One region of the Geodermatophilus sp. SYSU D01105 genome, then DNA from elsewhere that is predicted to be linked to it. Evidence: riboswitches for the same ligand, from Rfam matches in the RefSeq annotation. Region 1 holds a riboswitch; each other region holds the start of a gene.
The links. A riboswitch is a leader RNA that binds a small molecule or an ion and turns the genes downstream of it on or off. The one in region 1 is predicted to bind cyclic di-AMP.

Region 1 (2,187 bases):
TCCCGTCGCGCGACGGGCCCCGGCACCAGGGTGCCCGAGCCCGTCGACGCGGAGAGCCGCACCCCTCCCCGGGGAGGCGTGCGGCTCTCGGCGTGCAGTGCGCGTCCGGGACGCGCGCGGTGTCGGCTCAGTACCAGCCGGTGGACTGCGAGTGCGACCAGGCCCCGCACGGGGAGCCGTAGCGCTCCTCGATGTAGATCAGGCCGGCGTCGATCTGGCGGTAGCCGTCCGAGGTCTTGGCGATCCCGGTGCCGGCCCAGGTGGAGTCGAGGAACTGCGGGATGCCGTAGGCGGTGCTGGAGGGGTTCTGCGCGTTGGGGTTCCAGCCGCTCTCCTTGCCCCACAGCTTCTCCAGGCAGCTGAACTGGTCGGCGCTGCCGACCTTGCTCATGGCGTAGTCCTTGAAGGACCCGCTGCGCGCCGGGGCGGCGGCCGCGGCCGGAGCAGCGGCGGCGGCAGCCCGGGCCGCCTGCGCGGCCTGCTGCTCGGCGGCAGCGCGCTCGGCGGCCTCCCGGGCGGCCTGCTCGGCAGCAGCGGCCTCGGCGGCGGCACGCTCGGCGGCCGCGCGCTCGGCGGCCTGGCGCTCCAGCTCGGCCTGGTCGGCCGCGGCCTGCGCCTGGGCGGCGCTGGCCTGCGCCGCCTCGCGCTCGCTGCGGGAGGCGGTGAGGCCCTCGAGCGGCGCGAGGTCGGGCGCCGACGCCGTGGCGGGGTCGGCGGTGATGCCGAGCTGCTCGGCGACGCTCATCGAGGCGCTGACCGTCGCGGTCTCGGCCTCGGCGGCCGGCTGACCGGTGGTCAGCACGTTGACGACGATGGCGCCCGCGGCCGCGGTGGCCAGCAGGATCGCCGGCCGGCGACCCCGGGCCGGCAGCCGCAGCCGGCGACGGGGAGCGGCGGAGGGGAGCTCCGCGGTGGCGGGCTCGGCGGCGGCGAGCTCGGCGGTGGCCGGCTCGCCGGTGAGGGCGTCGGCGTCGGCGGGACGCGGGAACTGCGACGTGCGGGAGGTCATGGGGGTTCGTGTGCTCCGGGGGCGTGGGGGCGCGCACGAGCCGGATCTCAGCGAAGTGAGGTCAGCCCGGGGTGCGGCGGTCGACGTCGGGAGGTGCCGGTGGCGGTCGGGAGGGACGCGCGGCGCCGGCGGTTCGCGGTCAGCGGGACGGGCGGGCCGGGGAGGAGGCGCGAGGTGCGCGCGGCCGGGAGTCCCTGCGAGCCGCGAGGGCCCGTGGGCGAGGCATGCGGATGCTCTCCGTTCCTTCCGTGGCCGCCTACCGAGTTAGCTGACGGGTTCGGGCGGGAAGGTGCCCTACCTGCCCTCCGAGCGGGGCTCGGCGGGCAGGACTCACCCCAGGACTGCGGTGGGTCCCCGGCTCGCGTCCACGGGAGGCGGACACGACTCGGCGGCGTCCGGCCAGGCTCCCCGGATGGGGACGCACGACCGACCGGACGCACTCACCGTAGGGGCCGTTACCGTGCCGTGACAATCCCAGGGGTCACATCCGTTGCGTGAGGTACCTCGCGCGGGAGTGCCGGCCGCGGCGGAATACCCCGGCCGTGGGACCGTTGCACGCAGCAGTAGTTGCGCTCTCAACCACCTGGAGCACGAGATGCAGTTCGGGATCTTCTCGGTCAGCGACATCACGACCGACCCCACGACGGGGCGCACGCCCAGCGAGGGTGAGCGGATCAAGGCGATCCTCACGATCGCGCAGAAGGCCGAGGAGGTCGGGCTGGACGTGTTCGCGCTCGGCGAGCACCACAACCCGCCGTTCTTCTCGTCCTCCCCCACCACCACGCTGGCCGCCATCGCGGCACGGACGAGCACCCTGCAGCTGTCGACGGCGACCACCCTGATCACCACCAACGACCCGGTGAAGATCGCCGAGGACTACGCGATGCTGCAGCACCTGGCCGACGGCCGGGTCGACCTGATGTTGGGCCGCGGCAACACCGGGCCGGTCTACCCGTGGTTCGGGCAGGACATCCGCAACGGCATCCCGCTGGCGGTGGAGAACTACGCGCTGCTGCGCCGGCTCTGGGACTCCGACGTCGTGGACTGGTCCGGCCAGTTCCGCACCCCGCTGCAGGGCTTCACCTCCACCCCGCGCCCGCTGGACGGCGTCCCGCCGTTCGTGTGGCACGGCTCGATCCGCTCCCCGCAGATCGCCGAGCAGGCCGCCTACTACGGCG
Region 2 (2,187 bases), on a different contig from region 1:
GCGCGCCCGGTTCGCCGGCGACCCGCCGTACTCGTCGGTGCGCTGGTTGGACGCCGGGGAGAGGAACTCGTGCAGCAGGTAGCCGTTGGCGCCGTGGATCTCCACGCCGTCCAGCCCGGCCTCGACGGCGCGGCGGGCGGCGGAGACGAAGTCCGACACGACGTCGCGGGCCTCGGCCACGGTCAGTGCGTGCGGCACCGGGTAGGGCTGCTTGCCCTTCTCGGTGTGCCCCTCGCCGTTGATGGCGATGGCGCTGGGGGCGACGACGCGGCGGCCGCCGTTGACGTCGGGGTGGGTGACCCGGCCGCCGTGCATCACCTGCATGACGATCGTGCCGCCGCGGGCGTGCACCGCCTCGGCGACGCGGCGCCAGCCCTCGACCTGCTCGTCGGTGACGATGCCGGGCTGGCCGACGAACGCCTGCGACTCGTGGTTGGGGTAGGTGCCCTCGGTGATGATCAGGCCGACGCCGGCGCGCTGGCGGTAGTGCTCGACGACGAGGTCACCGGGGACGCCGGAGGCACCGGAGCGCATGCGGGTCAGCGGGGCCATCACGACGCGGTTGGCGAGCTCGATGTCGCCCAGGGTCACGGGGGAGAACAGGTCCACGGGGAGTTCGACGCTCGACCGTGGGGCCGCCATTCCGGGACGCGACCGTCACGACGCTCACAGTGACGCGCGTCCCGTCGGCACCACTACGGCGTCACACCGATTCGTCGGCCGTCGAGTGGCGCGGTGCACATCGCGTTCTTACGGTGACTGCGTCCGGCCGATCGTCGCCTCCCGAGCCCCGGGAGCCCGCGCCGGACGCCGCCGAGTCGCACTCACCAGGTGGGTGCGAGCCGGGGACCCACCCGCACCACCCGGGGTGAGTCCCGCTCCCGGGAACCATCCGGGAGCGGGTAGGGCACTCCCAGCCCGAACCCGTCAGCTGACCCGGTAGGCGGCCCGGGGAGACAAGGAGAACCACCGCGCCCGGGGCTCTCGCCCCCGCGCGCCCACAGGGTCCGGGACCGTCGCGCTCCCGCCTGTCCACGTCCCAGGTACCAGCCGCCCGGCACGCACTGTCGGCCGACGGCGCCCAGCCGGGCACCCGTGTCCGGCCGGTGCCGCGCGCCCAGCTGACGACACGCCGACCGGCGCGGCCGGTCCCGCACGTCCCGGCGCCGACGGTGCCGGGCACCCGCACAGCACGAGGACCACCATGCACAACGAGCACACCCACTCACCCCGCGCCCTGCACCGGCTCGCCGTCGTCGGCGCCCTGGGCCTCTCGCTGGCTCTCGCCCCCGTCGGCGGGTCGCTGGCCCAGGCGGAGGTCCAGGGCAGCCCGGCCGCGGTCGGGGCGAGCGAGAAGCAGGCCTACAAGGACCACGCCCTGGGCCAGGTCGGTGGCAACCGGACCCAGTTCGGCTGCCTGGACCGGCTGTGGGAGCGGGAGAGCGGCTGGAACCCGCATGCCCAGAACCCGACGAGCAGCGCGTACGGCATCCCCCAGTTCCTCGACTCGACCTGGGCCAGCACCGGCATCCGCAAGACGTCGGACCCGTACCGCCAGATCAAGGCCGGCCTGATCTACATCGGGGAGCGGTACGGCAGCCCCTGCGGGGCATGGGACCACTCACGGTCCACCGGCTGGTACTGAGGACGAGCTCCCTTCGACGTCACCCGTGTCACCGGCTGACCGGCTGACCTGATCCGCGACGGGGGGCCACCCCGACCCGGGTGGCCTCCCGTCGCCTCGAGGAGCGGGCACACCGCGTCCCACACGGCCGCCCATCCCCGCTGTCATCGCCGAATGCCGATGACATCGAGTGCGAGCGCTCCAGAGCCGTCGGTCGACGAGACCACCGCGCTCTCCGCCGCCGCGTGCGTGTTCCGCAGCCTCGGCGACCCGGCCCGGCTGGCGATCCTGCGTCACCTGGCGCTCGGCGAGCACAGGGTCGTCGACCTCACCGCGCACCTCGGGCTGGCGCAGTCGACCGTGTCGGCGCACCTGGCCTGTCTGCGTGACTGCGGGCTGGTGACCTCCCGGCCGAAGGGCCGGGCGTCGATGTGGTCGCTGGCCCACACCGCGCCCCTGCTCGACGTGCTGTCGGCGGCCGAACAGCTGCTCGCCGCCACCGGCGACGCCGTGGCGCTGTGCCCCGTCTACGGCGAGGCGGCCGGCCGGTGACCGCCACCTCC
Region 3 (2,187 bases), on a different contig from region 1:
GGGCCGGCGCGGCGGCGGCCACGGCCTGGCCGGCGTGCGCCGTGACGACCTCCTGCTGCTGCGGGGCCGACAGCGCGGCGTACTGCGCCTGGTAGTCGGCGATGTCGGCCTCGAGCTGCTCCTGCCGCGCGGTGACGTCGTCGAGGGTGGCCTGCGCCTGGGCCGCGGCGGCGTCGGCGTCCTGCTGGGCCTGCTCGGCGGCACCCGCGCTCCGGGCGACCTCGGCGAGCACCTCGTTGGTGTGGCCGGCGATCGCCTCGAGCATGGCCAGCTGGGACACGAAGTCCTCGGGCGAGTCGCTGGTCATCAGCAGGTCCAGCTCGGGCATCCCGTCACCAGCGGTGAAGGCGGTGCGGGCGACCTGACGGATCTGGCCGTCGAGGGCGTCGAGCTGCTGCCGGGCCGCGGCGGCGGCCTGGTGCGCGGCCTCCGCGGCGGCCTGTTGCTGGGCGAGGGTCTCGCGGGCCTCGTTGGCCTGCTCGGTGACGACCTCGAGGTCGTGACCGGCCCGCGCGACGAGCTGCGCGGCCTGCGCCGCGCTGGTGGCCTGCTCCGGGTCCGCGGCAGCGGTCCCCGGCAGCAGCGTCAGGGAGAGCGTCGCGACGGCGCCCACGACGATCCCCCGGCCGAGGCGGCGGGGCAGGGTCGGGCGGCGGAACGCCAGCGGGAGGTCGGAGTCGATCTGGTCGAGCGCATGCCCCAGGGCAGGGCGGGGGGTCGCCACGGTCGGCGGCTCTCCGTTTCTTCCTCAGCGACCGCCTACCGAGTTAGCTGACGGGTTCGGGCTGGGAAGACGTGCCCTATCTCTGCGCCCCGGCGAGCCGGCGCGTGTGCCCCGGCGGACCGGCGCACGCGAGAACTCACCCCAGTGCTGCGGTGGGTCCCCGGTTCCCCCTCCGTGCCGCACGGGCACGTCGGGCGATTCGGCGGTGCCCGGCCGAGGCCACCTCTCTGCGGGTGACGACCACCCGGTCGGACCGGCTCACCGTACGGGCGTGATGAAGTTGTGACAAATGGGGCCTGCGGGGACTGTGGTGACATCCACAGGGCGGCGGAGCGACACACCGCCGGTCGGCGTCACCCGCGGCGCGTCGGCCGGGGCGCCCCGGCCCCGCAGGGGACCGGGTCACCCCGTGCGCCGCCGGCCTCGTGCGGCCCCGCCGTCCCGCGCACCCGGCTGACCCTGGTGCCGCAGCGGCGGCACCAGGCCGCCCTCGGCGAGCGCCCGGACGGCACGGCGCTCGACCTCGTCGAACTCCACGACCACGCCCGGGCCCGGGACGACGGCGTCCTCGGCCACGCCGGCCTCGCGCCGGCCGGTCATCGGCACCACGGTCGGGTCCTCGCCCCGCCAGCCCGGCGGCGCCCCCAGCAGCACGGTGACGACGCAGTCGGCGCAGCCGGTGCCGCGCACGGTGCAGGTGTCGCAGTCGATCAACATGGCCCACTCCTCAGCTGGCCGACCCCGGTCGCGGAGGCCCTCCATGGCCCCGGTCGGTCCGGCTCGCACGCTAGGGACCGGCACCGACAGTTCGGCGCGAGCGCGCCCCGGCGGGACGGGTCCCGGCGCGCACGGCCCCGGACGCGGCCGGAACGCCCTCGGGAGGCCCCGCGCCGTGGCGCCCGCCACCCGAGCCGCTGCGGACCCGCCGGCACCGGCCGCCCTCCGGCGCGCGTCCCCGGGACTGTCACTGGGCCGACCTACCGTCCGCCCGTGCCCTCCTCCCTTCCCCGGCAGGTGCCGCTCTCCCCCGCCCACCTCGCCGGGACGGCCGCGCGAGCCGCGGGCACGCTCCCCCGCTACGAGCAGGCCACCATCGACGAGCTGGGCACCCCACTGGCGGAGGTCACCTTCGTCGTCGTCGACCTGGAGACCACCGGGGGTTCCCCCAAGGACAGCGCGATCACCGAGATCGGAGCGGTCAAGGTCCGCGGTGGGCAGGTCCTCGGCGAGTTCCAGACCCTGGTGGACCCCGGCTGCGAGATCCCGCCCTACATCAGCGTGCTGACCGGCATCACGACGACGATGGTCGCGGCCGCACCCCGGATCGGCGCGGTCCTGCCCAGCTTCCTGGAGTTCGCCCGGGGCGCGGTCCTCGTCGCCCACAACGCCCCCTTCGACCTGGGCTTCCTCAAGGCGGCGTGCGCGGAGAACGCCATCCCGTGGCCGGCGGCCGCCTCGGTCGA
Region 4 (2,187 bases), on a different contig from region 1:
CGGTCCTCCATGGCCTTCCAGGTGCCGGTCGGCGAGGTCAGGATCCGCTGCTGCCAGATCACGTACTCGACGCCGAGCTCGTCCCAGTGGTCGACCTGGTACTGGGCGATGGCGTCCCCCAGGGCGGCGTCGGACAGCACCATGTAGTCCAGGGCCAGCCCGGACGGGTGCCCGTGCGGGTCGACCGCGCTGCCGCGGGTGCCGCCGATGGTGATGCCGGCGGCGCCGGGCACGTTGCTGACCACCGCGTCGGCGGCCGCCTGCGCCTGCGGCCGCACGGCGCCGGCGCTGTTGGTGATCTGCGCCGTCGTGGGCGCAGGTGCCGGAGCGGCCGGGGCGGCGGCAGCCACGGGGACCGAGTTGCCGACGGTGCCCACCTCGACGGGGGCGACGGCGGCCTGCGCGGCACCGGCGACCAGCAGCACCTGACCGGGGAAGATCAGGGTCGGGTCGCTGCCGATGACGCCGACGTTGCGCTGGTACAGCTCGCGCCAGGGCTGGTGGAACGTGGTGGCGATCTCGGCCACCGTGTCGCCGCGCTGGACCGTGTAGACGTCCGACGGGGCGGCGGTCGGGGCCGGAGCGGCCTCCGGGGCCGGGGCGACAGCCGGCGCTGCGGGAGCGGCGGCCGGCGCGGGGGCCGGCGCCTCGACAGCGGCCGGCGTGGTGCCGTCGGCCAGCTGCTTGCCGCAGGTCGGCCACGCGCCGATGCCCTGCCCGGCGAGGACCTTCTCGGCGATCTCGACCTGCTGCGCCGGGGTCGCGAGGTCCGCGCGGGGGGCGAGGTCGGTCCCGCCGTAGCCGGCCCAGGTGGACTGGCTGAACTGCAGCCCGCCGTAGTAGCCGTTACCGGTGTTGATGCTCCAGTCGCCGCCGGACTCGCACTCGGCGACGCCGGTCCAGTCGTGGGTGGTGGCGGCGGATGCCGGGGTGCTCAGGACGCCGAGTCCGACGACGGTGGCCCCTGCCGCGACGGGGGCCTTGGCGATGACCTTCTTGGTCCGGACATAGCGCGGCGCACGGTGCTTGGCCATGGGTGATCTCCGATCACCGCCGGCGAGGTGAGCTGTCGGGTTCGGACGATCGGTGCCCGGCCGCGGATCGCGGCTTCACCCCGAGGCGCGCCCGGCCGTTCGGCCGGAGCGCCGTGGAACGTGGGTCCCCCACCCCTGCCCTGAGGTTCTGGAGACGGCTACCGGTGGGCAGGGTTTGGCGGACCGGCGCCACGCTCCCATCTGCGGAACGCAGCCAAAACGTTACGTTGGGTCATGTGAACTGTCGCCGTGACGGTCGTCACGTGGTGGTGTGCGTGGGGAGGACGTGCAGGTCGGGGCAGGAGCGCTCCGCGGACGTGCTCTCCGGCACAGGGTCCCGGCGGCGGCCGCGGCTCCCGGCGGCGGCCGCGGGTCCCGGCGACAGCCTCGGGAACGGTCCGGCCGCCGCCGGGGTCGGTCACAGGACCTGGTGGCCGTACATCTCCCCGAGCGGGTCGGCGATCAGCTCGATGCGGGCGCCGTCGGGGTCGCGGAAGTACACCGACACCCCGCTGTGCACCTCGTGCGGCACCCCGGCGTCGGTCAGCCGCCGCACCAGCTCCTGCCAGCGCTCGGGGTCGACGCTGATGGCCATGTGGTGCAGCCCGCCGAGCACCTCGGCATAGGGGCCGACGTCCAGGCCGGGGAAGTCGAAGAAGGCGATGAGGTTGCCGTTGCCGATGTCGAAGAAGAAGTGCGAGGAGCCGGGGTAGTCGCGGTTCTCGATCAGCTCGGTCAGCGGGAAGCCCAGGACGTCCTGGTAGAAGCGCACGGTCCGCTCGACGTCGCTGCTGATCAGGGCGGTGTGGTGCAGGCCGCGGGCGGTGGTGGCGGGGCGCTCGCCGGCCGGCCGCAGGTGTGCGGCGCGGATGCGCGCCCGCTCGGCCTCCAGCGCAGCGGGGTCGGGGGCGGTCGTCGTCATCGGGGTGCGTCCTCTCGGGTCGGGGCGTCAGCGGTCGGCGGAGGGGGCGAGCCGGAACTGCTCCCGCCGCTCGGCGGGCACGAGCTCGAGATAGGCGGGGTGTCGCTGGATGTAGCCGCGGATGAACGGGCAGAACGGCAGGACGGCGTGGCCCGCCGCCCGCGTGGCGTCCAGGGCGCCGCGGGCCAGCACCGAGCCCAGCCCCCGGCCCTCGAAGGCCGGGTCGACGAC

Region 2: it holds a riboswitch for cyclic di-AMP, as region 1 does, so the genes downstream of both, ACI79I_RS21625 (aggregation-promoting factor C-terminal-like domain-containing protein) here and ACI79I_RS20585 (aggregation-promoting factor C-terminal-like domain-containing protein) in region 1, are expected to answer to the same signal.
Region 3: it holds a riboswitch for cyclic di-AMP, as region 1 does, so the genes downstream of both, ACI79I_RS16680 (C40 family peptidase) here and ACI79I_RS20585 (aggregation-promoting factor C-terminal-like domain-containing protein) in region 1, are expected to answer to the same signal.
Region 4: it holds a riboswitch for cyclic di-AMP, as region 1 does, so the genes downstream of both, ACI79I_RS20310 (LysM peptidoglycan-binding domain-containing protein) here and ACI79I_RS20585 (aggregation-promoting factor C-terminal-like domain-containing protein) in region 1, are expected to answer to the same signal.

What each region holds. Positions count from the first base shown of each region.
Region 1 covers NZ_JBJGYR010000025.1:35,707-37,893, forward strand. The annotation lists gene ACI79I_RS20585 (aggregation-promoting factor C-terminal-like domain-containing protein) at 128-1,009, opposite strand; cyclic di-AMP (ydaO/yuaA leader) riboswitch at 1,248-1,396, opposite strand; gene ACI79I_RS20590 (LLM class flavin-dependent oxidoreductase) at 1,605-2,187, shown strand, end outside.
Region 2 covers NZ_JBJGYR010000029.1:19,079-21,265, reverse strand. The annotation lists gene ACI79I_RS21630 (alkene reductase) at 1-609, opposite strand, end outside; cyclic di-AMP (ydaO/yuaA leader) riboswitch at 802-961, shown strand; gene ACI79I_RS21625 (aggregation-promoting factor C-terminal-like domain-containing protein) at 1,205-1,645, shown strand; gene ACI79I_RS21620 (ArsR/SmtB family transcription factor) at 1,799-2,176, shown strand; gene ACI79I_RS21615 (cation diffusion facilitator family transporter) at 2,173-2,187, shown strand, end outside.
Region 3 covers NZ_JBJGYR010000017.1:37,897-40,083, reverse strand. The annotation lists gene ACI79I_RS16680 (C40 family peptidase) at 1-724, opposite strand, end outside; cyclic di-AMP (ydaO/yuaA leader) riboswitch at 741-939, opposite strand; gene ACI79I_RS16675 (hypothetical protein) at 1,127-1,441, opposite strand; gene ACI79I_RS16670 (DEDD exonuclease domain-containing protein) at 1,715-2,187, shown strand, end outside.
Region 4 covers NZ_JBJGYR010000024.1:49,715-51,901, reverse strand. The annotation lists gene ACI79I_RS20310 (LysM peptidoglycan-binding domain-containing protein) at 1-1,034, opposite strand, end outside; cyclic di-AMP (ydaO/yuaA leader) riboswitch at 1,037-1,198, opposite strand; gene ACI79I_RS20305 (VOC family protein) at 1,453-1,956, opposite strand; gene ACI79I_RS20300 (GNAT family N-acetyltransferase) at 1,984-2,187, opposite strand, start outside.